DNA from 2 places in the Sporomusa intestinalis genome. Region 2 is predicted to be linked to the other one. Evidence: riboswitches for the same ligand, from Rfam matches in the RefSeq annotation. Region 2 holds a riboswitch; the other holds the start of a gene.
The links. Region 2 has a riboswitch for cobalamin ahead of ACZ481_RS04060 (FecCD family ABC transporter permease). Riboswitches for the same ligand answer to the same signal wherever they lie in the genome.

Region 1 (15,984 bases), 2.3 Mb from region 2:
ACACAGAAGACTGGACACTTGACACCGTTTTTTCAGAATCTTCCTCGGGCGCGGCCGTAAGATCCCGTCAGTTATTAGCAGAGATGAAAAAATACAAAACCATTAATTTTGAAGAAAACCACTCACAGCTTGAACAGGTGGTGTTTGCGGCCCTGGCCAACACTGTAGTTTATCCCTATCTGGATGAAATGAAAGAAAATCCGGTGGTGTTTAATCATTGTTTGCGTACGGCACTGCTAAGTGTCGGCATGGGCTTGATAAAAGGCTACGATTTTATTAATCTCAGTTGTCTGGCTACCTGTGCGCTCCTCCATGACTGTGGCATGGGAAATGAGTTTGATGAAGAGAGCAATCATCATTTAGATGGTTTTATTAAACTTCGTACTAATCAACAGCTCGAAATGATTAGCGCCTTAGTCAGTTTGCAGCACCATGAACGTTTTGACGGTTTGGGCAAACCCCTGGGACTGGCCAAATATCAAATTACTGAATTTGCCCGCTTAATTGCTGTCGCTGATTTCTATGACCGCCTGATTCATCTGCAGGGCAATACACCGCGCCAGGCAGTACTCAAGGTTGTTGGTGCCTCCAGAACATTATTTGACCCTGACATGGTTGAGATATTTGGCAAAACTACTTTTTAGTAAACGCTTCTGTCTGCAGGTTACAAGAATATACGCCGCTGTTGTTGTGGCGTCAGCAGGCAGGAATGAATTCACATGCGGAATTTGGCCACTAATTCGTTCAGGCCTGCAGCCAGTTTTTCCATCGCCTGAACAGCAGCCGTGATTTCCTGGGCCGCTGCGGACTGCTCTGTTGAAACACCGGCTACGGTTTCCAGTTCAACCATTGTTTTTTTGCTTATACCAACGATTGTTGCCGTTGATGCCACAACGGCCTGGCTGTCTCTGGCCAGTTCCTGAATCAACAGGGTAACGCTGTTCACTTGTTGCAGTAAGTCGCTAATCGTGCCGACAATGTCGCTAAAGGCTTCCCCGGCGCCGGCAGTAGCAATAGTGCCGTCCTGAACACGTTCAATGCCTTTGTACATCGCAGCCACAGCCTGGCTAGTGTCAGCCTGGGTTTTCTGTATAAGCCCGGCAATCTGTTTAGCGGCATTGTGGGAATCCACGGCGAGTTTGCCCACCTCGCCGGCGACAACGGCAAAGCCCCGGCCGGCTTCGCCGGCCCGTGCTGCTTCAATCGCCGCATTCAGAGCCAGCAGATTGGTTTGTGCTGCTATACCGGCAATGGTGGCAACAATCTGGTCGATTTCCTTGGACCGCTCGCCCAGTTTATCCACTGCCGCAGCCGAAGCGGCGACAGTTTGCTGAATGCCGGTCATTTGCAGGGTCAGGGCATCAATTGTCTTGCTCCCGGTTTGAGCTGTCTGGGCAGTTTTTGCCGCCATAGCGCTTACCGCGCCGGCCCGTTCGGCCGCATGGGCGGCTCTTTCCGACATCCGGTCAACCGTTTGGGCAGTATAGCCGGCTTCTCTGAATTGTACCTGCGTAGCCTGGGAAAGCTGGGTAACCAGACCGGTTACCTGACTGGAAACAGCGGCTGAGTGATAGGCTGTGGCCGTTAAATTCTGGGCAGAAGAAACAAGATGTTCTGCCGACCGGGTAATATGCTCAATAATTTTTTTCAGGTTGCCCTTCATACTGTTAAATGCCTGGGCAAGCTCGCCGATTTCGTCATTGCCAACAGGAGGAATGTCCTCAAGGTTCAACTCGCCTGCCGCGATTTTAGCGGCATTACGAACGACCAGATTCACCGGTTTGGCTATGTTGCGGCTGACCGCAATACCAATCAGGATCGCCAGAACAGCAACCCCGCAGTTAGCCGCCAGTACCCAGAGCTGAATCTGAATAATCTGCTTGTCAAAATTGCTTTTCGCCTGTTGCGTATCGGTTTCGACAAGCCGGACCAGTTCATCCACTGCCATAATAGTTTCCTTATAGGGATCACCGGCCACTTGCATATAGGAATTGAGCTGCTGGACATTATTTTCCTGTTTGGCCTGAATAGCCCTGGCAGCAAATGTTTCATACTGTTTTTTGCCAGTTTTAATATAAGCGACCAGGTTTCTTGCTTTCTCTCCCGGCAGTACTTCCTCTACGGCCTGCAAATCAGCATCACTGCGCTGCTTATAATCATTATAAAGGGCGATATCCTTTTCCTCACCGGCAAAACAGAACCTGGTCACAGTCGCCGACTCGTTCGCCATTTGCGATGTAAAGGACAATAAATTCATTATCACTTGCTGGTTGCCGGCAGCCATCGTCTCATAGGTATTATTGAGCTGCCCGATTGTATGAAAAGAAAAATAGCTTATCATAATGATAAAGAAAATAATCAAACTAAAGGCGGCAATTATCTTATGGCCGATTCGCAGCTTCCCCTTCAACCCCTGGGAAAGCCGGTTGTATATCCTCAATTTGCATCCTCCTCGCCAGAAAATTACATATAATTATAGCATCTGCAAAATATTTATTCACTCTTTTTTTGATATTTTTACCAAATTTTCATCTGTGTATTTTGCTTATATTATTCTAAAATTAAAAAAATTACCAATCACTGCACATTGAGGTTGACCAATTTAAGATAATATGTTAGTATTAATTAGAAAATAATAACAATTGCGCAACTGACGGATTAGTGGAGTTTACCACATGAAGCGTAATTTTTTAGTTCACAGTCGACCGTCTGGACAACATTATTGTTCAGATGGTTTTTGTTATCTCTATATCATTCTCCTCAACCATTTCTGCTGTTTATAGCAAACTACATAATCCGAATTGTCTAAATATTATGAAGTGATTGAGGTGCGTTTTTTTCATGTTTATATGTACAAAATAGAGCAAGGGGGCTGGACAACATGCGATTTTGCAAAGATGAAATACCCAAAAGCACTATTAATAGGATAGCAAAATATTATGCTATTTTGCTGCAACTGCGTAGTGAAGATAAAATCATCTGTACCTCTGAAGATCTGGGGCGGCGTATGAGCATTCCCTCTTCACTTGTCCGCAAAGATCTAGCTAATTTTGGCGAATTCGGCACAAAAGGAGTGGGCTATCAGGTTCATTACATGATCTGGCGGATTGAGCACATCCTGGGCTATCGAGCTTCATGGAACGCTGTCGTCATCGGCTCGTGCATGCCGGTTGTCCCCCTGCTCACTTCCAGCGGTATTTTGCCGCCGGGGATCCATATTGCCGCAGTTTGCGATCTGGAAAAAGCTAAAGCCGGCGTGCCTGTTGGCAGCGCTTCAGAATTGACGCTCGAATCCTTTGATAACATTAGGGCTATTGTCCAGAAACGGAATATTGTGATGGGTATTATGGCGGTGGAACAAACCAAAAGTCAGCAGGTTGCCAACAAGCTGGTCGAGGTAGGGATTGTTGGCATTGCCAATCTGTCAGCTATTCCCGTCTTAGTTCCGGAACATATCCTGCTGGTTGAGATAAATATTGCCTCCTGGCTGAGCCAGATTACCTATAGTCTAAATGGTATTATCAACAAAGATTTTTTTGCCGGCAAACCCTACATAGAATCTTTTTCATAATGCCTTCAGGTATGTGGTCCTAAGCTGACCGCTTTTGTAAATACTGCTTGCTTGCATGAATAAATGTCCACCTACAGGGTATACTTGAACAATGTTGGATGGGAGGGCTACCTGTGGATATTGTTGACATCATTCAGCAAGCCAGATACGAATTATGGGGTTATCAGCTGAACGAATGGCGGGCAAATCTTTTTACCGGCCGGTGGTGGTTCGTCATCGCCAGTATAGCCGCCGCCTACGCTGTTTGGTGGAAATATGTAGATAAAAGCCGCCTGACACAAATACTTTTGTTTGGTTCATTTATCGCGGTTTTCCGGATCATACTGGATGATGCCGGAGCTTCATCGGCGCTGTGGGTTTATACGGTAAAACCCTTGCCGTTTGGCCATGCACTATTTTTAAACGATTTAACTGTTGTACCCTTAGGCTTTATGCTGGTTTACCAATATTGTCATTCCTGGAAAAAGTTCCTGCTCTGGGCCGCGATAACAGAAATGGGCTATTCCTTTGTCTTCCTGCCTGTGTTAGCAAAATTTGATATCCTCCGGTTATACAACTGGCAATTTTACTACACATTTTTTATTATGCTGATTACAGCAGCCGTCATGAGAGCAATTCTGCAGAAAGTGATAGCCATAGAACAAAAACATGAATATGCCAAACATTATAAAAGCCAGTGTTCACCAGCACTACAACCGGCAATGAAGCCCCTAGATAAACAGAATGATAAGCAGGAGTAACGGTACAGACCGTCCGGGCCGGACGGTCTGTACTTATTTATCAATATCTACCATAAGTTTTCTTTTGGCAAACGCTTTGAAAAATTCCTCCGAAACAGACATTTGCTTGGCATCCCTGACAAGTTGAATTCTTTTCCCCATATCCGCGCAGGTACAGTCAAACGGCATATCCTGCTCACAGACCAGACATTTCATATACCAACCTCCTTAAACATCAATTCTACAATAAATTAACAAATTCCTTTACCTTTATCGCCATGTCTCGCTGGCCTTTCGCCAAGACACAGAGACGGCGGGCCGTGTCCTGTCCAAAGACACAACCCACCGTCCGGCTGTTTGAAAATAAGCTAACCTTCCCTGTAGATCCGGCCACCTTGACCGGCGTAAATAGGAGGTGAATAAAAATGAATGCCGGACCGCCGCGAGCGGTCATTTACGGTTTCCCGTCCTTTTACACTTGCTGCCAAATTCCACATAGCTTTCAAGGGCCTCGATAATCAATTGCTCCTGCGAACCGCCACCGTCCGCTAAGCCACATTCCACCGCCTCGCTGATGATATGCCTGATCTGGGCTGAATGGTAGCCGCAAGCCAAGAGTTTCTCAGTTAGCTGTTTGATTTGTTCTTGTTTCATAAACCCACTCCTATACTGCCGGACAATAGGAAACTGTGCCGGTAGTTGTTTTCCTGCTTCTTTTCCTTGGTGCCATATTGGCCCCCGTAAGGCTAAAGCGCCCAAGGCATCCGTAGCGGCAATGGTAAACCGCCCATTATTAGTCGCCTTAAGACACACTTGTGTCTCAAGGCAACTAATCGAGGTATTAAAAGTCCGTTATACCTTTAAAAGTCGCTATTGACACTCACAACCGTCAAAATAAAAAGAAGCCGCCTGTGATGACAACAATCAGGAGGCTTCTACTCTACCCCGGCAAACAGCCGGCACAAAACATACACATAAATCCCCTCCCTATCTCTCGCAGGTCAACGGTGATTGTTGTACAGGCAGTTCTCCTGGCTCTGGATCATCGCTCGTCCAAACCTTCCCAGAACACGCGTGTTCCAGTGGCATATCTTGGACTCGCTCCCCATTACAGTGGCGGGACCGCGCCGGTCTTGAACCGGCTTTTCTATTAAGCCCTTGCAGGCACCTGCACCAAAAATCAATTTATTTAATTTTTCTTTTAATTGGTTTATTTTCTCAAGCATAGCACAGACCCTTAGGCTTGTCGAGAGTTTTTCTTCTGCTTATTTCGACATTTTCCACCTTACTGCTGTTACTCTGCTAGCCCTGGGCATCGCTGCTTTAGCATTCATTATTCCTCTGTTGGCTTGTCCGGACCTGCCAGATTATATTGATAAAAACTTAGATCCAGCCATCTGCCGAATTTATAACCGGCTTTGTGAATCGTTCCAGAAAAACTAAAGCCCATTTTTTCATGCATGGTTCTGCTGCCCACGTTGCTGGCGTCGATACCGGCCACCATCGTCGCATATCCCTGGGCGTTGGCAAGCTCTATCAATGCCTGCATGAGAATAGTGCCGATCTGTTTTCCCCGGTGCTTAGTATGGACATAGACTGAATGTTCTATTGTATATTTATAGGCTGGTTTAGCTCTAAACGGCCCAAAGGTCGCAAACCCGGCAACAAGCTTGTCCTCTTCGTACACAAGCACAGGCAAACCGGCCTTAACCTTATCCTCATACCACAATGTTCTCGCTTCCATGGTATAAGGTTTATAATCATATACTGCCGTCGTATTAAGGATCGCCTCATTATAAATTTCCTGGATAGCAGCTAAATCATCAGGCCCGGCGTTACGAATCATAAGCACACATCCTTTATTATTTCTGTTAAAATTTGACCGTCAAAAGCCTAACCTGCCTTTTGCAGCGGCAAACGTTTATGTCTTAAATAATTCTCCCGGAATTTCCCGGTTCCTGCAAAGAGAGAAATTTGAGCTGGATTATATAGGAGGAAAGAAAAAAAGCCCTCATATCACTGTTGGTGAAAAGAGCGCCTTACAGATGCTAAGATCATAGCTAGCACCTTGACAAAGTCAAATATTAGGTATACAGCGCATCTTATCCCGCACTGCTTTGTTGTCGTCACCTTACAGATTGCCGATCTGCGCGGCTCCTCCGCCTTGCATTGCGAAAAAATCTACGCTGTCTAAAGCTAACATCTAACTTTGCCAAGGCACCAGTGTCTTGGCCATGTTAATTTTAGTTTTAGGGCGAGACAAAATAGCCAAGGGCAAGGAAGCACCGACGACTCATACTGGAAGGGGTCTGCTAGGAGGGGCTGACGCCGCCATTGGCCATTTTGGCCGTCATCAAACTAAAAAAGATAATGTGGCCAAAACACTAGGACTGCCGCGGCTATTGCCCTCCAGGCAATAGCCGCGCTACGTTATTTCATAGCTGCCAGCCAAGGTGTCCGCCATAAGTTTACATCACTGATATTAATAGTTTGCCCAACGGCAAAGCCGGCAATATTCTGCACTCTAAAATTGATCGGTGGCGCATCCTGCACCGTATTTGTGCCTGCGATCACACCGCCAATTTGCGAAGCATTTACCTGATTGTAGACTGCCAGATAATAAATGCTCCCGCCCGCCAGATTTACCGTGTCGGTAAGCGGCAATACAAACAGGCCGCCGGAAATCGTTGTTACGATATCGGTTACGCCGACCACCAAGGCGGTAGATGTTGACGTTGCCTGTAACACAGCCATTTGAAACTGACCAATACCTGCTCCAACCTGTATGATGTATGCCGCAACACGCGAAAGCGCTCTTGTATCCAAATCGCCGCCAAAAGCGATGCCTCCCACCGCTTGATTATTGCCGCCGCCTTCATTAGGGGCAATGACTACATCAATATTTCCCAAACTAGTAGTCATAATACATAAATCCAACTCCTGCGGGCCTGTAGAGCCGGTAGGGCCGATATCGCCTGTCGCACCTGTTGCTCCTGTGACGCCGGTTACTCCTGGCTCACCGCTTGCTCCTGTGGCGCCGGTCAACCCTGATTCACCGGTTGGCCCTGTGGCTCCGGTTACTCCTGGTTCACCTGCTGGCCCGGTGGCGCCAGTCGCCCCTAGTTCACCAGACGGCCCGGTGGCGCCGGTCAAACCTGATTCACCGGTTGGCCCGGTGGCACCGGTCACTCCTGGTTCGCCTGTTGATCCTGTGGCACCGGTCACTCCTAATTCACCAGACGGCCCTGTGGCACCAGTCGTCCCTGTTTCGCCTGCTGGTCCTGTGGTTCCGGTCACTCCTGGTTCGCCTGTTGATCCTGTGGCGCCAGTCGCTCCTGGTTCGCCTGTTGATCCTGTGGCACCGGCCACGCCTGGTTCACCTGCTGGCCCGGTGGCTCCGGTCGCCCCTAATTCACCAGACGGTCCTGTGGCGCCGGTCGCCCCTGGTTCGCCTGCTGGTCCTATGGCACCGGTCACTCCTGGTTCGCCTGCTGGTCCTGTGGCGCCAGTCGCTCCGGTGACACCTATTGGTCCTGTGTCACCGGTTACTCCTCGTTCGCCGGTTGGTCCTGTGGTTCCGGTTGGTCCTACATTGCCATCCGGTCCTGTTTCGCCCATTGGGCCTATATTACCGATCTGCCCGGTTTCACCTGTTGGCCCTATTGGGCCAGGCAGTCCTGTAGCACCGGTCGGTCCCATTACAGCTGAACCATCTTCCCCAAATACTGTCAATACAGACTTAACCGGAACAATGGTTGAATAGGAAACGTCGGCATTGCTGTTGTTCCTTAGTTCTACAGTTACAGGCGCTACGGCAACTTCAATTATGCCGATGCCGAAAACCTCGTCTGTTTTGATTGGCGAATTACCGATTATAACAGCTCCCTGTGATGAAGCCAACGCAAAGCCAAGTCCACTAGAGGAGAGGGAAGATTGTGTTGCCACCCACCAGTCAAATTTATATCGGCCCACGTCCTGCAAGGTAATAACACCGGTGGCGTTATCGTAGCTGATATTGCCTGTTGCGACTGTCATTGAGTCAAAAATAACGGTTCCATTGATTGCAATTGTACCGGCGGTTAAACGTTCTAATTGTAAGGATGTCTTACTCATACGCTGTTCCTTTCTAAAATAGTTGGTGCCCTATAGCATCTTATGCAGGGTTAAGGAATTTTGTTGAATACAAAAAAACTAGCGGCTTTTAGGCCGCAGATGGGGGAAACAAATATTATACTAGCGTTTTTAAAGGAAGCACTGCCTGAAGCAAACCTTCAAGTTGCATTAATCCGCACCTTAAAATAACAGTCCCATATAATAAAATAGGAAAATATAAAATTCGGGAGTTTCCAGGCTATGAACAATAAAAAGAGAACCAATTACAATGTTTTCAATTACCCAACAAGACCTTTGTTTACCAGGGAACAGGCATCAGATATTATTTTGTTTAATACGTTCGCCACTGTGCAAACCAACAATCCGCTTTGGACGCCGGCTGCCGGTAAAAGAATCTGCCTGACGGCAGTGCAGGCTGCTGCCCCTGCCGGCTTGACTGTTACCTTAAACAGAGCCGGCAATGCTCCGTTTCTGTCAATTGTACTGACAGCCGCCTTTGCCACCTATAGTGAAAGCTTTTCTTCCCCTGTCCGTTTTGCACCGGACGAAGTGATCGCACTTACGACCAACACGACAGGTACAATGTATATTACCCTGCTGGGCTATGAAGTTTGAATCGACGGCAAAATACTGCCAAGGAGCTGATGGTGACGAATAAATCAAGAACAAACGCCAATATATTCACTGCTGGGCTGCAGCCTGTGTTCATCAGCAGAAATACTGCGGAAATGAGCAGGGATTACGCCTTCAACAGCTTGCCGTCAGCCACACCGGCCTGGACACCTGCACCGCAAAAAGCGATCAATCTGACAGCCGTACAGATATCGAATCCACTGGCCGTGACAATCATCTTAAGCACTGACGGCGACGAAAGCTTCCTGGCCTTAAGGACAACAGAGTCCTCGCCAACAATAGTCCAGTCTTTGCCCTCCGCCTACCGGCTTAAAAGCGGCGCTACTATTTTTGTCCGCACCGCCGATGAAGCAGAAAAATGTGAGGATTTTGGCGCCGTAACGGCTACGCAGGTCGCCTATAACAGCCGGAGCGATTTTACGAATGCTGCCAATGCCGCAGGGTTCCCCGACGGGCAGTATGCCACCTTAAGCTCAGGCTTGCTTATTGGCACCAGGGGCCGCATCGTGCTAAGCTATGCCATGTCGCTGGCGGCCCTTGAACAGCTGCAGATCGAAAGTGTTATCATTAAATTTTATTGCCGCCTGGCGCTGACGCTTGCCGTCGGCACCAGTACGATGATCTTTTACTGGCGGCCAAATTCTGCCGATGATTGGCTAGAACTGCAGCAGGCCAGCCTTTCCCTGCTGGGTACTCTTGATTATTTAACAACCCCGCTTGCCCAGGACATAACCGCGCAGGTACTGGCGGCGGCAAATCCCTGGGATGTAATCAGCAGCCTGCAAACATCTTTTGTGGGCTCCCATACCGGACTGGGACTTGGCAACACAATCCAGTTGGATGCTGTAGTAGTTGAAATATGCGTAACCAGTTCAAATCAGCTCACCCTCTTCGGCTTTGAAACGTAAGACGCCTCTTGCAGTTCCCGCGCTGACACAACGAAGGTACTGCCCGCTACTGTCCGGCAGGCCGCTGCGCCTACAGACCGGTTCCAAAGGAACAGGCCGGATACCGGCAAAGCTCACAATTGAGACATAGGCCGCCAAGGCCCAGCTTTATGATATCCGCTCGCGCAAGCCGTTGTCCGGCCAGCACAAAAGGCAGGAGCAAGTCAAAAACTGTTGTTTTATTATACATTACACAACCAGGCAACCCTAAAACCGGAATCTCTCCTAAATAGGCAAGCATTAGCATCGACCCTGGCAACACAGGCGCACCATAGGTAATAATTTCGGCACCGGCTTGTTTAATACCGGCTGGGGTTACATCATCAGGGTCAACAGACATGCCTCCTGTTGTTAGGATTAGCTCAGCCCCATTGGCTGACAACACCTTTACTGCCTCTGCTATTTTATCGGCGTCATCGGGAACGAGAATATGTTGGCTGACAGTACAGGCGAAGGCCGCCACTTTTTGCGCAACCCCCGGTCCAAAACGATCTTTAATGCGCCCCTGATACACCTCGCTGCCTGTCGTTATAATCCCAACTCTACGGGGCCGGAACGGAGCAACAGCGGCAATCTCGGCTTTCTGCCCGATTCCTTCAACTAATTTCAGCTTTTCTTCTTTAATAATCAAAGGAATTATGCGAACACCGGCAACGATGTCGCCCCTTCTTACAAGCCTTTTATTATTGCGGGTGGCAATAACAATATCTTCTATCGTATTCATTTGTGTTAAAAACTCTTCCTGTACCGAAAACATGCCGTCATGCTGGGCGATTAAATTCACCTTCCCTTCACTGGGCTCAGTAATTTCAAGCCCGGTTCCCTGTATAGCCCGGGCAATGCGCGAGCCGGCTTCATTTTCATGGACAAATCCTGCTTGCAGTTCCCAAACATATACATGATCCTTGCCGAGGCTTAGCAGCTCCGGTATATCAGTTTCTCTAATGATATGCCCCTTTTTGAAGGCCGGCCCTTTACATCGGCCAGGTACAATCTTTGTTATGTCATGACACAGCACAGAGCCTACCGCTTCTTCAACCCGAACGATCTGCATTGATTAGCGCTCCTCTCCAATGATATTGATATATAGATGCTGGATTTATTATATTGATTGCCGTTTGGCTGCGGACCGGGCAAGGCATGTTAATAATAGACCGGCCAGATTAAGCATAGCGGCAACGATAAAGGCCTGGGCATAGCTATCTGTGGCTGCTCTGATGACAGCCGCTAACCGTGGCCCGATAAAAGCCCCCAGTCCAACCATGAGAAACATGAGACCAAAGTTTACGGCTAAATACTTCGAGCCAAATAAATCGGCAAGCAACGGCGCCATAATAGCCAAAAACCCACCGTAACATAAGCCCACAAGCATTACCATGCTGACAAAAGCCAGATAGCTTGTGACTTGTGTCAGTCCGAGCATAGCCGCAACCAGAATAATAAGCTGTATGAATATAACCGCGAAACGGCCTAATTTATCCGATATCCAGCCCCAGCCAAGCCTTCCCGCTGTATTGGCTATCGCTAATAAACCGACAATACCGGCTGCCAATTGCGGCGATACGTTAACGACATCCTGAGCAATAAGCGACACATGACCAAAGAGCATCATCCCGGAGGTTGCTACCGCCAAAAAGATGCCGGCTAGTAAATAAAATAAGGGACTCATAAGCACCCCGGTCCAATTTACAGCCAAGGCCCCGCCGCCCTGAGCGGCAGTTACCATTTCGGCCATGCCCGGCGGACGATAATCGGACGGAGCTGCCTCAATCAGCCAGGAAGCAAGAACAATCGTCACCATAAAGCCGATCCCCAAATACTTAAATGTCGGCAAAAGCCCAACTCTTTCAATCATCATTACGGCCAGTGGCGCCCAGGCCACTGCCCCCAGACTGGCGCCGCCTGTAAGCAAGCCGGAAGCCAGGCCCCGCTTATCCGGAAAAAATTTGACAATATTACTGATGGTTCCGGCCGGATACACTAAAGACAGACCCAGACCGGCCAGGGCGGAAAAAACATATAGCTCGGTGCGTGTTGCCGTATAGCCAAGGCCGATAAGCCCGCCGCCAAAGGCCACCCCCCCGGCCAGAATGATGATCCGGGGTTGTATATGTTCCTGCAGCTTGCCGGCCAGAAAAGGCAGTAAAGAACCGAGGGCAAGCATCAGAGTAAACGAAAGTGAGACATCGGCAACAGGCCACTGAAAATGATGGCTGATTGGGTTTATAAAGACACTCCAGGCATAAACAATACCGGCACAGCCATTACAAATAAAACACAGAACCAGAAAAAACCATCTTTTGGATTCATAATGCATGAGATTGTCCTCCTTTCTTACAGCAATGCGATTGCTTATCCTATCTCCTCTCTTTGTCCCCCTGCAGGGTTTTATTGTAAAAAACAAAACTTGCACAGGAAATAAAAAAGCCTAGCCCATAGCCAGCAACCGGTTACTGTTGCTAGCTAACGAGCTAGGCTTGTCTACTATATACCAGAAGTTTTGTTCCGGTATCATAAGCAAGCTACTCATAATATAATTAAAATTTAATATTCCTATTTCATTATAATTGATTTTTCAGCATTCTTCAATATGTATCCTGCTTTAAACTTAATGTTGTGGTAATAATTGGCTGTGTTAGGTCCGGCCAATCGCTTTTGTGTGACGTTTGCATATGCTGCGCCTTAGTCTTTTGCATTTATCGGTAATGCGCAGTCAAGCTGTTCTCATCTATGGTCTCAAGTACCTTGAAAAGCAGCTGGATGGCCGGATTATTATGTTTCTTTTTCCAGATAGCCACTATATTGGCGCAAGCGTCTTCGCCCTGCATATCAACAATGGAAATTCCGGGAGGGACATAATGTGCCAGTTTGGGATTCTTCGACCAAAAGGAAATGCCCACACCTGCTTCCACTAACCAGAATATTCCTTCCAGCCGGGTTGTTGTACTAACTATATTAGGTGAAAAACCCTGTTTTTCACAAAATTTGCTGAACCATTTATAGTCGTCCGGGTTTTCTTTCTCAGACAAAAGAATGAAGCCTTCATTGGCGAAAGCTGAAATGTTGATCGAGGTTTCTCCGGCATAGGGATGGCTACTGGGCAGAAGAAAGCATAACGGAAATTTGTAAATTACGCGCTGCATGAATTTGTCGGATTTAAACTGATTGCCAAGTCTAACGGTGAAGACAAGGTCTAATTCTTCAGAATCCAGAGCATCCTCCAGCATTTTGAGGGTAAGAATTTGAATATCCATATGTATTTGCGGGAAAAGAGCCCGAAATCTTTTTATAGCATAAGGCAAAAAAGCACTTTCATCGCCAAAGCAGCCTAGTTTTAGATTGCCCCGTATTCCATTGCTTGCCTGGCGGGTTTTCTCAACAACCGCCGCCACATTGTTGAGCAGATTGACGCCTTCTCTTAATAAGGTTTTTCCTGCCACGGTCAGTTCCAGTGAGCAGTGATGACGAATTAACAATTCAACCCCCAATGCCTCCTCAAGATCGGCAATCTGTTTGCTTATCGTCGACTGGCCAATAAACAGGCGTTTAGCAGCCTCGGTAAAACTCAAACACTGGGCAACCATTATGAAAGAACGTAAATACCGGATGTCCACAGCGCGAACGCCCCCTTAACCTTTTCTACACTTATTATACTACAAATTGCTTGTAACCTCAGCAGCGCTGGGGAGCTATAGTTTAGGCAATATGTATTAATTAAGGCGGGCACGTTTTTAGGAATACCGGCCTGAATTTTTTGAATTTGACGAAAACTAGCAGGCTTGTTTATGATATTAACCAAAGGAGAGGTGGGAGAGGAAGCTGACAAAAAAAGATTTGACAACTATCAATTGCAAAGAATACTGGAGGTAAATCTAAATGGCTGATATTATGACGGCGGAAGAAAGACTTGTCGCCGCGATTAATCTGCAACCGGTAGACCGGATTGTTTGTGCACCAATCATCGAGCAGTATGCCGGTCAGTTTGCGGGCCTTAGCAACAAAGAATTCATGTCAGACTGGAACAAAGCTATGGCGGCGGTCCACAAGGTTTGGGAAGCCTATCCGGTGTGGGATTGTAACTCGTGGATGCTGTGCGGGCGTTTTGCTGCCGTTGCCCATAAGTGCGGCCCCGGCCGGATGCGCTTGCCCGGTGAGGAACTGCCAGCTGACGCCCAATACCAAATTATCGAATTCGAGGCTATGAAGCGGTCTGATTATGCAATCGTCAAAGAAAAAGGATTTGATGAATACCGCCTTTCTTTTCTGGAACGCTGCCATGAGACATCGCGCGAAGAAGTGCTGTCCGGCCTACAAGAGTCCGCACGGCTCAGAGCGGATGAAATCGGCAGAACGCTGGCGCGCGGGCAAAGTGCGTGCTATGGCTTTATCGTCGGCACGTTTCCCTTTGAAGCCTTTTCGATCATGCGCTCACTGGAAAAATTTTATAAAGATATGTTTCAAATAGGCGGTGATCTGGAAGAACTGCTGACCAAAGCGACTACTGATCTTGTACAAAGTGTCATACCGGCCGTCAAAGCGTCCGGTATTAACCGGGTGTTTGTAGGCGGGGTCAGAGGCAGCGGCCAGTTTATTTCTCTGAAAAATTTTGAGCGGTTTGTTTGGCCTAATTTTAAAAATTTTCTTACTAGCCTGATAGACAATGGTATCGTACCCATTCTCCATTATGACGGCGACTGGACCAAGAATCTGCCGTATTTCCTGGAGCTGCCCAAGGGAAAATTCGTGCTGGAACTGGATAGCTCAACAGATCTTTTTAAAGCCCACGACATCCTGAAGGATCACTGCGCCATTATGGGCGATGTATCGGCCGCTTTGTTTACGGTGGCATCTCCCAGCGAGCTTGATGAGTATGCAAAAAAACTTATCACTACATTCCGGAAAAGCGGAGCCAGCCTGATCTATTCATCAGGCTGCAACGTTCCAATCAATGCCAAGCATGAAAACGTGAACGCGTTTTTTGCGGCCGTGGAGAAATATGGCAGATACAGTTGACCTGACCGTTACCCAGCCTTGTAGAAATTGCATACTAGCCAGACTGCTAAGCCTTTTCTGCATAGCTGCATAGAGAAATAAGCATAATTCAATTCCATTTCTTACCGGGATTGAATTATGCCAAATTGGGGAGGTATGCTTATGGATAGGGGAAAGGTGCTGCAGCAGTTAAAACGCTACCGCCTGCCTATTTATATTGTCGCCGTTTTAGGTTTTATGTTGACTCCATTTAATCGCCAGGCACCTGCCGTCATGGGGCCGGAACTCATTAAAGATCTGGGGCTTACGGCGGTTGATTTCGGCTTCATGGGTTTATCCTTTATGTGGGCCTACGCCCTGATGAATGCGCCGCTGGGCAATTGTCTGGACCGGATTGGTGTCCGCCGGGGGTTAACCGCTCTTTTACTCATGATTAGTATCGGCAGCTTCGTCTTCTGCACAGCGCAGACTTTTCTGGTCGCGGTTATCGGGCGGATTATTGTTGCCATCGCTGTCGCCGGTTGTTTCATTGCCGGTGTGAAGGTCATTAGCAATTGGTATAGTAGCAAGGAGTTTCCCGCTATATACGGTCTGTATATGGGCTTTGCCATGCTGGGCGGGGTTGGGGCGACTGCCCCCCTGCAGTTTATGATGACAAGCTACGGCTGGCGTTATTCCTTTGCCGGCATTGGGATTGTCAGTGTAATCTTAGCGGTTATTGCCTATCTGGTTATAAAAGACCGCCCTGCCGATGTCGGCCTGCCTGGGCCGGATGAATTGACCGGCGCGGCAACTCCCGCCGGCAATAGAGCAGCAACCCGGGCAAATGGCTGGGAAGCCTTCAAAGAGGTTTGCCGTATGCCAAAACTATGGGTGGCTAATTTTTGCATACTTGGCGTGAACTCCAGCGGGCAAGTGATTATTGCTTTATGGGGCGGGGTCTATTTAGCCAATGTTTACGGCTTAAGCAAGCCGGTCGTGGCTGAAATACTCATGGTTTCTGCAATGG
Region 2 (14,542 bases):
AAGATAGGTCGCGGCGTCAACATTGGTCGCGGCTTTCATGTCATGATTAAACACCGCTTTCAGGTTGTTACTGTAGCCGCCATTAAGCAGGGAGGTACTCAGCACATCCCTGGGGTTATTAAAGGCAACTACAATACTGGTATCCTGCCGGTAAACGCGATCACCTGTTGACAGGGTATAGAGCTCCACCCGCTCACTGCCGAGGCAGGGAACAAAGCTATAACATAAAATAACAACAAGCAGTAGTCCCAGTCGCACATAACTTTTCATTGTCTTCCTCCCCTAATTAGCCGGTTGCCCGGCTTATTTCCTGTATCCATAATAAAACCACGTCTCTGTATCAGTAAGTTACTCCTACTAATTGCAGCGGGTCAGTTTCTTTACACAGCCACTGGCGCCGGCCAGCCAGGTCCGTACCGGATGACGCTGGCAAAACAGGAATACAATCGGGATAACAATCAGGGTAAACACGGTCGAGGACAGCAGGCCGCCAATCAGTACCCAGGCCATGCTGACCCGGGTTTCGGCCCCTTCATTGAGGGCCAGGGCGGTGGGCAGCATACCGACGATCATCGTCAGGGTGGTCATGAAAATCGGTTTTAACCGGGCCTTGCCAGCCTCAAGCAGGGCATCATAGGCACTCAGCCCCCGGTTCATCAGCGTCAGGGTATAATCAAGCAGCAAGGTGCCGTTTTTCGCCACCAGGCCGTCCATGACCAGAAATCCAATCAGCGAATACACATTAATGGTATTATGGGTAAGCAGCAGAAACAGCAGCGCCCCGATCAGCCCCAGCGGCAGTGACAGCATCCGGATAACCGGCGTGAAAGCCGATTCATACAACACAGCCAGCAGCATATACACAAGCAGTAGGGATAATAACAGCGCCTGCATAATCTCGCGATAGCTGCTGTCCATGTTGGTCGCCTGGCCGCCAAAGCGGTAGGTAACGCCGTCGGCCAGCGGCTCGTGTTTAAACTGACGGTCAATCTCCTGCAGGACTTCCTTAAGCGGGCGGTCGGTGATACTGGCCTGAACCAGCACTGACCGTTGTTTGTTGACCCGGGTAATGGCCGTCGGCCCCACCCCTTCCTCAATCCGGGCTATATCCCCCAGGAACACGGTGTTGCCTGCTGTTTTCACCGGAATGGCTCCCAGATCGGAGGCCTTAAAGCCGTCGCTGTCTTTCAACCGGACAACAATATCCGTATCCCGGCCGTTGTTGTGACGGTCATTGGCCAGTACCCCGGCTTTTTTGCCGCTGATGGCACCGGCGAAGGCCTCTCTGACATCATTGACCGAGGTATGAAAAAATTTCAGCTTTTCCCGGTCAACTGTCAGCTTATATTCAGGGACGCCAACCCGGTAGTTACTGCGGATATCTTTCAGGCCGCTGATCCTGCCCAACAGGGCCTGGGCCTTGTTAGAAGCCGCAATCAGGTCCTCCATATTCGAGCCCAGCAAATAGATGAGTACCGGTGAATGCTCCAGCGAGCCGCCCATGGAAACGCCGGCCACAGAAGATTCCGTCTCGGAAATACGCACTGAGGCCTGCCCCAGATTCCGGCGGGCGAAGTCCCTGATTTGATCGGTAATCTGCCAGACACTGCGGCTGCGCTCCCGCTTATTCACCAGCTGACCTGTCAGCCGGGCGGTATTGCTGTTGCTTTCCCCCACATAACTCAGGCAATAGGTGACCTCCGGGATGGTTAGGATATAGTCTTCCAGCTCAGCCACAACCGCATCGGTCATCTCCAGATTTTGCCCCACCGGCAGCTCCACATTGACCCGGAAACTGCTTTCGTCAGTCCGGGGCATATATTCGGCCCCGATAATGCCGGCAGGTATTAAGGCAACAGTCGCCGCCAGCAGGATAAGTATGGCGGCGACAATTCGCCGGCCATGAGCCAGGCTCCACCGCAGCAGCCGCTCATAGCCGGCAATCGCGGCTTGTTCCAGCCGGTCTATATATAGCCACAGGGCGCCATGGCCCCGGGTTTTCCGGTCTGAATACAGACGGGCCGCCAGCATTGGGGTTAAAGTAAAGGATATAAACAGAGAAAACAGCGTGGCAAACACAATCGTGAGCGCAAACTGCCGGAAGTACTGGCCGGTAATATCGGTCATAAACGCAATCGGCAAAAATACGACCACATCACACAGGGTAATGGCAATCGCAGCCAGGCCGATTTCATTTCGCCCGTTTTCAGCCGCCAGGGCGGGCGTTTCCCCCATCAGCAGATGGCGATGGATGTTTTCCAGCACCACAATCGAATCATCAACTAATATCCCGATACAGAGCGCCATCCCCATCAAAGACATCATGTTGAAGGTGAAGCCGGCCAGGTACATAACCAGAAATGTCGCAATAAGCGAGGTAGGTATGGCAACCATTACGGCAACCGTTGACCGCCAGCCGCGCAAAAACAAAAACAGAACCAGGCCGGTGGTTATAATCCCCTCACCGAGGGTAGTCAGCGTATTTTTCAGGGAATTATCGATATAAGTGGCGTCATTGGCCACAACGATAAACTGGTAGTCCGGGTATTCATCGCGCAATGAGGCCAGTTGCTCCTGCACCGCCTGCACGGTCCGGACGATATTGGCATCACTGTTTTTATAGACCTGCAGGGCAACAGCTTCATCGCCGTTGACCCGGCTGTACTGGGTCGGCCGGCTGTCCTGTGCGCTCACCTCGGCGATTTCAGTTAACGGAATAGCGGCGCCGGCGCTATTGGCAACATACAACCGCTTGATCTCGTCCGGCGCTGCATAACGAGCCGCCAGTCTTACATCGCTTTCCGTATTGTCTGTATACACCAGACCCGCAGGCATAAGCAAATTCTCTTCTTTGAGACGATTGACGATCTGGGCCAGTGTCAGCTTGTACAATACCAGTTTATCCCGTTCTACCAGCACAGCCAGCTCTTTCTCCCGGCCACCGCCGAGAGTTACGTCTGAGACCCCGTCAGCCCGCTGCAGCCGCTCTTTAAACACCTGATCGGCCTTGCCATAGATATCCGCCAGGTCATATTTGGCTTTAACGGCGATTTCCATAACCGGCATGGCATTGGCATCACGCCGGATAACCACCGGTTCATTGATCTCATCAGGCAGGTTTTTTCGCACCCGGTTGACTGCCTTGGAAGCATCAATGGAAACCACATCCACATTAGCCATTAAATCAAATTCGAGAATAACAGTAGCCTTTTCCGGCCTGGCGATGGCAACCATCCGCCGCAGCTGGGAGAGGGAGGAAAGACCTTGTTCCAGCGGCTTGACAACGCTCTCCTCCATCTCTTCCACACTGGCGCCCGCATAGTCAACAGTAACCGTAACATAGGGATTATTCAGGGCCGGCAATAACTCAACGCCGATGCGCAGGAAACTATACAGGCCAAGAACGACAAACAACAGGACAATCATGGTGATGCCCACAGGCCGCTGAATCGAGAAGCGGGTGATATTCATGCATCCACCTCAACGAAGCTGTCCGGTTTGAGACGGGCTATATTGCTGGCCGCGACCCGCTCGCCGGCCCGGATTCCAGCCAGGATTTCGACAAAATCATCATTGCGCCGGCCAGGCGTCACCAGGCGCTGTTCGACCTGGTTATTCTCCTTGATAACAAACAGGTAATGCTTGCCGTTTTTCTGCAGCACGGCGGTTTTCGGCACAAACAGGGTATGCGGTCTGAGCATAATCTCTGACCGGGCCTGGGCAAACATGCCGCTTTTTATTGCCCCGTCCGCTTGCGCCAGCAGGGACCTGACAGTAAATACCCGGGTTGTGCTGTCACTGGCCGGGCTGATATAAATAACAGTGCCGGGATAGTCCCGCCCCAGCGAGTCAATGCTGAACTCCAGCTTCATGCCGGCCCGGATATGGGCTGCATACTGCTCCGATACCTGACAATCAACGTAAATCGTGCTGTTGTCAACGATGGTCAGCAGTTTCTGGCCTGCTTCGACAAATTCCCCGGTCTCTACCTGCCTGTACCCGACAATACCGGCCCGGGGAGCCCGCAACACCATATCAGCGCGTTGCTGTTCCAGCAGTTTAAGACTGTATTCGGCCCTGGCCAGCGCGGCCTGTTTTGCGGCCAGCACCGCCGGCTGCCCGCCGTCCATAACCTGCTCCCGTAAGGCGGCAAAGGCAGTCCGGGCATTAATCATTTGCTGCCTGGCGCCCTCAAGCGCCTCACGGGAAACGGCCCCTGTGCGGTACAACTCCTCATACCGCTGATAATGGGCCAGATTGCGCTGATAATCCGCATCAGCCTGCTGATAGCCGGCGTCATAAACGGCCCGGGCCTCGGCGCCTTCAGCCCGGGCCTGCCTGATCACAGCTTCCGTCTGGGCAATGGCTAACAGGATATCCTGCATATCCTGAACCGCTAACACCTGACCGGCAGCAACAGCCTGCCCCAGTTCCACCTGGACCTGAGCAATGCGGCCCGAATACTTTGCTCCTATATCCACCTGCGCCGCCGCAGCCGTCTGCCCGCTCAACACTACCCTTGTCAGCATATCACGGGGTTCAACAGTCACCGCCGTCACCAGCGGCCTGACCGTACCACCCCTGGCAGACTGCGGGGCATCCTGTAGCTGCGGGTAAAAAAAATGACCAATGCCGGCAGGAATTAGGGCTGCCAGCGCAATGGCCGCCAATAACCACCGTTTTTTATTCGCCAGTATTTTTCGTATTGTCAACATGTTCACTCCAGCAGCAGCTTTACCTCATGTAAATCAACTGACTATTGTAATGCCGATCCCATAATCAGTAAACGTTGCTTTATATTACTCAATATAGCCTTTTCAAGGAGCCTCCTCCGCTCCGCTTACGTAAACAGGCAAGAGGTAGCGCTGCTGATTAAACAGTTTTTTCGGCTTCATACAGGTTGTACATTTCATGATAGAAGGCAGAAGTAGACATAACCTTCACACCCTTTTTGGCCAGCAATTGCCGGTACAACGCGGCCGCTCTGCCGCCGGTATAATCGCGTCCGTCAATGGGGCTGTCTTCGAGAACGATTAATTTTTCCGCCTTCATAGCCGCCTCCAGATTGCCAAGATTGCTGTGGCCGACATGCAAGCTGCATAATACCGTCACATCAGCCCGGGCCACAAGCCTGTCATTTTCAGCAGCAGCGGCCGCGTCACTGTCGGCGAAAGGCTTGGTGATCACATACTCTCCGGCAAAGATCCTGGCTGCCTCTGCATCGCTGTCGCCCTCAGCGACCACACCCACACTAACCTGAAAACCGGCTGTCGCCAGCCGCCGGATTACCGGACAGCCGCCGCCGCCGCCGGCAATCACGTGCACCCGCGGCAGCTGTTCGTTCTTGTCCCGGCGCAGGCCGGCAAATACCTCCACACTGCCGGTAACCGGGTTATGGACGACCTGTACCGGCAGTCCGTACGCCTGCGACAAATGCTCCCTTGTCAGTACAGCGGTGGGCGGACCGTCAGCCAGCAAGCCGCCCCGGCCAAGCAACAACAGCCGCGAGCAAAAACGGGCGGCCGCACTCAGGTCATGCACGACCAGCAATATGGTTTTTCCCTGATGGCAAAGGCGCTGACAAAACCGGAATATCTCTTCCTGATATACAACATCCAGGCCGGTCATCGGCTCGTCCAGAAACAGGATCGGGGTCTGCTGAGCCAAAACCTTAGCCAGCAGCACCCGCTGCTTCTGCCCGCCGGAAATATTGGCCAGCGGGATATCGGCCAGGTTAAGCACATCGGTATACTCCATACTTTCGCAAATGATTTTCTCATCCTCAGGGCTTTCGCTCTGCCACCAGGAAAGATATGGGTAGCGGCCGGCGGCAACAACCTCTTTGCTGGTATAGCCGAAACCAATCTCGACTGCCTGCTGCAAAAAGGCAACCTGCCTGGCCAGTGTTTTTTCGGAAATAGTCCCCACCTCCCGGCCAAACAATTCTATCCGGCCCCCTTGGCGGGGCAGCAGCCCCCGCATGGTCCGCAGCAGGGTACTTTTACCGGCCCCATTGGCACCAATAATACCAATAAGCTCCCCCTGGCCAACAGAGAAGGATATGTCCTGCAGCACGGTTTTTTTCTCGTAGCCCGCACATAAGGCCTGCACATTAATAATCACACGCTTCATAGCCCCTTACTCCTTTCTCTGCGCCCGGCGCAGTAAATATAGAAAATACGGGGCTCCCACCAGCGCGGTTATAATACCGACGCGAATCTCGATGACGCCGAACAGGCTACGCCCCAGCGTATCACAGATCACCAGAAAAGTGCCGCCGGCCAACAGGCACGCCGGCAGCAGCAGCCGGTGGTCGGGTCCGACAATAAACCGCATCATGTGGGGAATCACCAGTCCGACAAAGCCTATACTGCCGCTGATACAAACCGCCGCCGCTGTGGCTGTAGCCGCTAACCCGAGAAAAATCAAGCGGTAGCGGATGACATGGAGGCCAACACTGCGGGCCTCGGTTTCCCCCAGGGCCAGAATATTCAAATGCCGGGCCATAAGAAATAAAATAATAACAGCCGCCACGATGGGGCCGGCGGCAAGGGTAATATGCTCCCACCGCCGGTAGTCCAGCCCGCCGACAATCCAAAACAGATATTCCCGCAGCCGCTGCTCATTTAAAATCATCAGCACAGCGTTCGTCAGGGCGCCGGTAAAAGAATTGACCGCAACCCCGGCCAACAGCAGAACCATGACCGGAATCCGGCCCTGCCGGACGGCCAGCAGCAGAATGATGCCTAAAGCCAGGACAGCGCCGATCACGGCAAAAAAGGGCATGACATATAAACTTGCCCCGGTAATCCCCAGAGCAATGGCAATAACAGCCCCCAAAGACGCGCCGCTGGACAGGCCAAGAATGCCCGGCTCCGCCAGGGGATTGGAAAAAATACCCTGCATTACGGCCCCGGACACGGCCAGCGCAGCGCCAACCAGCAAGCCGGCAATAATCCGGGGCAGCCTGATATGCCAAATCACAGCATAGGCCTCAGCCAGCTTTGTGTAATCACCGCTTCTAAAATCGGTGCCGCCGGCGGCAATAGCCGAGTAGACCGTGGCGGGCGAATAGAAAGTCTGGCCAAAACAGAGGCTGCCCACAGCAGTGAGTATACAAACAGCCACTAACAGGCTCCACTTGGTTCGGTTACTCCATTTCTTCATCATCCAGCTCCTTTATCTTCTATAGGTAAGCCAATAAGGAGCGGCCGGCTTTGCTGGCTTTACTACACAAGTCCGGCCACCGCCTAACCTGTATACAAGTTTGGCGAACCGGGTATTCTGGTTGCACCTGATTCGCCAGCAGTAAAAAAACCTCTTCGCCTGGAGCGGAGAGGTTTGTCAGCCAATATAGAACTGCCAATATCGCCGGACGTAAACAGCGACCGGAAACGGCGTGTCCTAAAATCCCCTCCTCATCGCTCGTGAGTAAAAACGGTGATTGACAGACAGGCAGTTCTCCTGGCTTTGTTCATCGCTCCTCCAAACCTTCCCAAAACCAATTGCTTCAGTGGTATATCTTGGATTCGCTCCCATTACAGTGGCGGGACCGCGCCGGCATTGCACCGTCTTCCCTATTAAGCCCTATTGGCACCTGACTCAACATATTTAATTGTGGCGCAATTTGTAAATATCAATACAAATATAGCATTCTAAGACAAGTATTGTCAATTTTAAAAAGTGTAATTATAGCTGAGCACCCAGTTAAAAGGCAGGTCCAGGGTTTCATATTTGTTCAGCGAATTGTCCCGGTCCAGCATATTATACAGATTCAGGGTAACGGTTTGATTCGGCTCCGGCTGATACCGGACTGTTCCATTCAACTGGATGCGGTCGGCAACATCGCCAAGGGCCCCGTTGATTTTATAGGAACTCACTTCCCGGTCCCCCAGATAGAGGAAATTCAGATTGGTCAGCCATTTATCCTTGTTATAAGTTACGCCGGCAGTTGTCTGGATTCTGCTGTTGCACTGCACCCAAAGCCCGCTTTCATTGTTCTCGGGATTGGAGTAGCTCAGACCGACATTATATTTCCAGTTGTCATTAATAGTTTTCACATATTCCGCTTCCACCCCGGTATTGCGGAAATCACCGGCATTGGTCATGTAATCGGTTAGGTCAGGATTTTTCTTCCAGACAAACTGATCCTTTATATCGAGATGATACATGGCCAGCTTAAAGGACTGGCTTGGATCAATCATCTTCTTCAGCCCGGTTTCATAACTCCAGCCCTTCTGAGGCTTCAGCCGGTTGAAATCGGCATTCTGCTTGGAGAAATACTGGTTGATTGCCGGCATCTGGAACGACTTGCCAATATTGGTGTACCAGGTGGTATTAGCATTGATCTTATACAGGGTCTGAAGCTGCGGCAGGAGGGTATTCTCCGTTTTGGCATAGTCATCAATAAAATGCTCCCGCAGACCCAGGATTGTGCTAAACCGGGGAGTAGCCGCATAGGTATAGGAACCGTATACGGCCAGACTATTGCGCATGGCATTTTTGCGGACCGCAGCGGCATCAGTGGAGGGATCGTGAAAATGCTCTCTCGCCAGGGTTACTCCGGCAATCAGGGTATCAAGGTTGTCCCGCAGGTCCCAGGTTTTCTGGCTGTCCCAGTTTATGCTGTACATATTGTACCGCTCGCTCAGCTTCCAGGAGCGGGTGGAATAGTTATACTGATCGGCATAGCTGCGCCGTTTGTTAAAGGACAGCACCGATTTAACCTGGTCGCCTTTATTATCATAGATTAGATTGACATTATTGCGGATATCATCATATTTGTACAAAAGCGAACGGGTGCCGGCCCCATTAAACCGGGGGCGGTTTGTCTGCAAATCGGTGTAGGTCCAGTTGAAATTGAGCTCATCACTCAACTGCGCCGTATAGTAAAAGCTGTCCTTGGTGCTTTTATCCAGGCCAAAGGGCAATACAACCGAGTTATCAGAGGCCTTTGTGAGATTGGCTCTGGCCATCCTGTCAATACTGCCGATGTAGTCGCGGCTTACATAAAGGGCGCTGTCGCCTAATTCGGTGCTTACTGACCAGTTGTTATTATAGTTGCCGCCACTGACGCCCAGAGTGGTCTGCTGGCCGGCCCCCGGTTTTTTAGTAATAATATTAACAACCCCGGCTAGCGCTTCCGAACCGTACAGCGTAGAGCCCGCCCCCCTAAGAACCTCAATTCTTTCGACTGCAGCTACGGGGATGCCGGTAGTGCTGTTGTAGTTGAGCAAATTAAGCGGGGCGCCGTTGACCAGCACCAGCGTGCCCTTATCCAGGCCGCGGACAATTGTCCGGCCCGCCGTCATGCCATATTCTGTGCCTGCCGGCCCAAAGGCGATGCTGTTAATGCCGATCGTATGCTCCAGCGCGTCAAACACATTGACCGCACCGCTTTCTTTGAGCATTTCGGCAGTAATAACCGTTACGGCCGCCGGGGTATTCAGGTCCTGAACCTCCCGCCGCTGCGCCGTGACCACTACCGATTCCAAAGAAAAGCTGGCCGGGTCCTCTTTTGCTGCCGCCAGGGCTGGCCCGCCGGTTAGCAGCATATTGCCCGCTAATAGGCCTATGGCAATTTTTCCCCATAAAGCCGGTGTCGTCCTGTTGTTTTTTCTGTTCATTGTCTAACCCCTTTCGCATTTTCGAGTATGTATAGTAATCAATGATTCGCCTGTTTACAGGGACAAAATGATTGCAGTTATGCTCAACATAAACCGGCAGTTACGGATCGGCCCGTTCCTCCAGTTCCCCCTCGATTGCAAGGTACAACCGCTCCAGTTCCTGTTTCGTTGCCGGCTCGGCCTGCCACATCCCGCGCCGCTCAGCTTCCAGCAGTTTTTCGGTAAGCCGCTGCAAAGCCCAGGGATTAACGGTCTGCATCCATTGCTGTATACTGTTGTCAAGAGCCAGTTTAGCAGCCAGGCTTTCATACATCCAGTCGCGCATAACCTCGCTGGTCGCATCCCAGCCAAAGCAGTGGACGACCAGGGCTGCCAGATCAGCCGCGCCTTTATAGCCATGCTTTTTCATACCTTCAATAAATTTTGGATTTAGGGACTCACCCCGCAGTACCCGCCTGAATTCCTCCTCCAGGCTTCTGGTTTCCGTATGGCTTTGATCGGTGCTGTCGCCGATATAACAGCGCGGCGCCTTGCCGCGTATACTGCGCACAGCGGCATTCATACCGCCGCAATAGGCATTGAAATCGTCAGAGCTGAGTAAATGAACCTCATGATTGTCAATATTTTTTATGGTAATGTCAAGCGTCCCCAGCCTTTGCCGGAACAGCTGCGGCAGGAATTCCCCCTGCCGGCCCGAGCCGTAGGCATGGGCGCCCCAGCGCACATATACCTCGGCCAGGTCATGCACATTTTCCCAGTTTCTGGCCTCAAGCAGTGCCGCCACTCCGGCCCCGTAACCACCGGGCGGACAGCCAAAAATCCGGTAGCCGGCCTGCTGCCAGGCCAGGTCCTGGTCAACCCCCTGCGCCGCCAGGGCGGCGCTGTCCTGTTTCATATGCTTTCTGACAAAATTCATCTCATCCGGTTCATCCAGGGCGGCGACAAGGGCCGTCGCTTTTTCCATCAGCTCGATCGCATGAAACAGTGTATCGCGGAACAGGCCGCTGACCCGGGCCAGCACATCAATCCGCGGGCGCTTTAATTCCGGCAGCGCAATAGCCTCTACCCCTGTAACCCGCCGGCTGCCTTTCTGCCAGACAGGCCTTACCCCCATCAGATAAAGCAGTTCGGCCAGACACTGGCCGTTGGTCCGCATATTCGCATCAGACCACATTACGATACCAATGCTTTCCGGATACTCTCCCTCTTCCGCAATATAGCGGCCTATGACCTGTTCGGCCAGCGTTTTGCCGGCTTCCCAGGCAGCAGGTGTCGGCAGATTACCGGGATCGGCCCCGTAAAAATTACGGCCGGTCGGCAGGATATCGGCCCGGCCATTGGTTGGCGAACCGCCCGGACCGGGTTCGACATACTCGCCGTTTAAAGCCCGCAGGGTGTTGGTGATTTCCTGCCCTGTGGCTGCCAGTTTGACCGACAGCTCCTCGCAGATATAACGCAAAACCACGGCGAGATCGCCGGCGTCAGTGCCGGTAAGGCTGAGTTTCCTGATCTGCTGCAGCTTACATACTTCAGCCACAGCAGCTTCGGCAAACTGATTTTCCTGCAGATACTCAACAATAACCCGGCATGTATGCCAGATACCATCAGCCAGTTCAGCATAAGTGCAGCTGCCGTCAGGCAACAGCTCGCCACTTTTTTCTATCAGCTGATAATAATCATAACCCCAGGCCCGGGCCAGCACCTGGGGGAGGGCCGGCACGGAACCGTTGGCCACGCTGGTGAGGGCCAGAATATATTCGGTAAGATTTTCGGCCTGCGGCGCCTGTCCCAGCGTGTGGAGCCCAACCCGGATCTGCATGTGCTTTAAGCTTTCCAGATACATATGGATACGCAGGATATAGTCGTCAGGCGGCTCCCCTGCCAGTCTGGGCACATCCTCAGCCAGATGCAGGGCCGTTATTTTCGCTTCAATCTGTTCGCAAACCAGGGCGGTAGCGGCTGATTGGGCTGTTTTGTAGTGGGCATACTCATCCAGCAAGGCCTCCAATTCGGCTAACTCTTCATACATGCCGGCCTGGCTCACCGGCGGACAGAGGTGGCCGATCAGACAGGCGGCGCCCCGCCGTTTGGCCTGGATTCCTTCGCCGACAATAGTAACATAGTAGGGATAAATATTCGGCAGAGACTGTAACGCCAGTTCAGGATAACAGGTAGACGCCAGCCCGGCATTTTTCCCCGGCAGCCATTCCAGCGAGCCATGAGTTCCCACATGGATAACCGCATCAGCCTGCCACACATCCCTGATCCAGGCATAAAAAGCAAAATAATGATGGGGTGGCGGACAGGTCGGGGAATGCAGAATCTTGCCGGCATCCTCACCAAAGCCCCGCGGCGGCTGCACCGTAAGCAAAATATTGCCGTTGATCTGTCCCGGCACGAGCAGGCTGTCGCCGGCAACAAACACATCACCGGGCGGCAGCCCCCACTCGCGGATCAACTCATCGCGGGTCGTATCCGCCAGACCGGTAAACCAGGTCTTGTAATCATCCTGGCTCACCTTGCCGGCCACGCGCTGTATTTGCTCATCGGTAAGAAACCGCCGGTCATTGGTAACGCCGGCCACTAAGTCTTCCATAAGCTCGCCGCCGCTGGCCGGCAGGGTATCGACACGATATCCGTTTGCCGCCATTGCCTGCAGCAAACGGGCTGCGCTGGCCGGGGAATCAAGCCCCTGGGCATTGCCGATATTGGCATTGGTCGGGGGATAGTTATGAAAAATAATAGCGACTTTTTTCCGAGCATTGCCTTTCTGCCGCAGTTTAGCCCACTTTTCCACCTTACAGGCCAGCGCCGTTACCCGCTCCGGCACCGGCAGATACCGGGCTTCGCCATAACTGCCGGCTTCTTTACTGGAAACGACCCCGCCGTGAATAACACCGTCAAACTCCGGCTGCACCACATTGACAGACAGCTCCACCGGGCCCAGGCCGACAAAACCGGCCTGCCACGCCGTTTGGGAGCGCAATAGATTATAGGCCTGGATAACAGGCACATTCAGGTTGGCTAAAAATCCGGTCTGATTCTGCCTGCTTTTGGTCAGACTGACCTTAAAGGTGTTAATCACAGCTGAGACGACAACCTGCTGCTGCCGATAAAGAAACTTTTCTACAGCCTTGCTGATGCCTGCTGCCGCCAGCTCCTGATTATCCTCCCACAGCCCGAATACCGGCAGGGCAGCAAGCCCCCGGTCCGCCAACGCGCTGATCAGGGCGTCAATATAGGCCGTATCCTGCCATATCCAGGATTCGCGGGAAAACAGGATGCCCACCAGCGGCTGGTTTGGCGGGCAAAATGCGGCTACATACCCGGCGGTTGAAAGCACTCCCGCCGGTTCCCTGGCCGAAGGATGATAGAGCCCCTGCCAGGCAAGGGCCTGCGGCGGCTTGCAGGCGCACGTATCCCGGCCGGTTTTATGCTGCAGCCATAATAAAAGGTTTTGATAATTACTGCTGCCGCTAAACAGGATATAATCGCGGATTTTCTTGATTTCCTCGCTGCTGAAACCATGAACCCGGTCGGCATTGTTGCCGGCAGTCGACATAAAGGCGTATAAACCCTTGTTTTCGCTGTCTAACAAGACAAGAGCCCTAGCCGACAACGCACATTCATAAACCGGTCCCTGCCACAGGAAAACGACAGCATCGGCTTTTGTCAGCATCGCAGCATATTGCTCTGACCAGGCAACACTGTCATTGAAGAAAAAAATCCGCAGCTCCGACCAAAGCAGGTTATGTTCGGTAAGATACCGCCCGGCCTGCTGCAGCATCAGCCATTGCCGCTCGACATTCGTAAATATAAGTACCATAATCCAACTCCTCTGCCTTCAGGTGGCCTGTGACTACTGTCTCGGCATTGTTCTCAACAGATATAAAAAGTAAGGTACGCCCACCAGGGCGGTCATAATGCCGGCGCGTATTTCAGCCGGACAGATCAGCACCCGCCCCAGCGTATCGCACAGCACTAAAAAGGCGGCGCCGGCCAGGGCACTGAAGGGAAGCAGGATACGGTAATCCGGCCCCACCAGCAGCCGGGCGATATGGGGTATGATCAGGCCGACAAAGCCGATACTGCCGCTGACGCAGACTGCCGCAGCCGTAATCAGGGAAGCAAGCAACAGGATCAGCAGCCGGAAAGGCATAATCGCCATACCGACAGCTCTGGCCTCGGTTGCCCCCAGGGCCAGAACATTCAGCTGCCGTGTTAATAACAATAAGCCGGCAATCCCGGCGCCGATAGGCCAGGCCGCCATAACAACATGCTCCCAGCGCCGGAAATCAAGGCTTCCCACCATCCAAAACAGGTACTGCTGCAGTTTCTGTTCATTCAGGCCTGTCAAAATGCCGGCCGTCAGCGCTCCGGCCAGAATACTGACAGCCATCCCCGCCAGCAGGAGCGGCATAACCGGCAGCTTTCCCTGCCGCACAGACAGCAGAACCGTCAGGCCGACTGCGGCAGCCGCGCCGGTGAAAGCGAAAAACGGCAACGAAACCAGTTGGGTAAAACCAATACCGGCCGCGATGGCAATAACCGCGCCGGTAGCGGCGCCACTGGTAACGCCAAGCAGGCTGGGATCGGCCAGCGGATTGCTGAAAACCCCCTGCAGGACAGCCCCGGCTACGGCCAGGGCGGACCCTACCAGCAGGCCGACCAGGGTCCGCGGCATACGTATATGCCACAGGAGCGCCTGCTGCTCAAAGGTAAAATCAGCGGCACTGATGCCTGGTATATACAGTTGATAAGCCAGCACCGCGGCCGCGCCGGTTAAGGGAATATCAACCTGCCCCAGCGTAAGGGGCAGACCTGTCACCAGTAAGCAAAAAACAAACAACAGCAGAATTTTACTCTTATTCCGGGTGCATAGCTTCAACATGATGCCCTTCTTTGAAAAAAAGTTC

Region 1: another riboswitch for cobalamin. It lies ahead of ACZ481_RS15060 (hypothetical protein); the one in region 2 lies ahead of ACZ481_RS04060 (FecCD family ABC transporter permease).

What each region holds. Positions count from the first base shown of each region.
Region 1 covers NZ_AP042390.1:3,159,838-3,175,821, forward strand. The annotation lists gene ACZ481_RS15035 (HD-GYP domain-containing protein) at 1-644, shown strand, start outside; gene ACZ481_RS15040 (methyl-accepting chemotaxis protein) at 716-2,440, opposite strand; ZMP/ZTP riboswitch at 2,637-2,722, shown strand; gene ACZ481_RS15045 (redox-sensing transcriptional repressor Rex) at 2,882-3,571, shown strand; gene ACZ481_RS15050 (CBO0543 family protein) at 3,685-4,311, shown strand; gene ACZ481_RS15055 (hypothetical protein) at 4,345-4,506, opposite strand; gene ACZ481_RS15060 (hypothetical protein) at 4,741-4,944, opposite strand; cobalamin riboswitch at 5,295-5,477, opposite strand; gene ACZ481_RS15065 (N-acetyltransferase family protein) at 5,624-6,136, opposite strand; gene ACZ481_RS15070 (hypothetical protein) at 6,721-8,403, opposite strand; gene ACZ481_RS15075 (hypothetical protein) at 8,644-9,018, shown strand; gene ACZ481_RS15080 (hypothetical protein) at 9,132-9,944, shown strand; gene ACZ481_RS15085 (molybdopterin-binding protein) at 10,015-11,037, opposite strand; gene ACZ481_RS15090 (L-lactate MFS transporter) at 11,086-12,300, opposite strand; gene ACZ481_RS15095 (LysR family transcriptional regulator) at 12,680-13,597, opposite strand; gene ACZ481_RS15100 (uroporphyrinogen decarboxylase family protein) at 13,860-14,996, shown strand; gene ACZ481_RS15105 (MFS transporter) at 15,138-15,984, shown strand, end outside.
Region 2 covers NZ_AP042390.1:868,696-883,237, reverse strand. The annotation lists gene ACZ481_RS04080 (adenosylcobinamide amidohydrolase) at 1-270, opposite strand, end outside; gene ACZ481_RS04075 (efflux RND transporter permease subunit) at 358-3,471, opposite strand; gene ACZ481_RS04070 (efflux RND transporter periplasmic adaptor subunit) at 3,468-4,715, opposite strand; gene ACZ481_RS04065 (ABC transporter ATP-binding protein) at 4,873-6,132, opposite strand; gene ACZ481_RS04060 (FecCD family ABC transporter permease) at 6,139-7,170, opposite strand; cobalamin riboswitch at 7,438-7,616, opposite strand; gene ACZ481_RS04055 (TonB-dependent receptor plug domain-containing protein) at 7,677-9,626, opposite strand; gene cobN (cobaltochelatase subunit CobN) at 9,727-13,452, opposite strand; gene ACZ481_RS04045 (FecCD family ABC transporter permease) at 13,486-14,517, opposite strand; gene ACZ481_RS04040 (ABC transporter substrate-binding protein) at 14,492-14,542, opposite strand, start outside.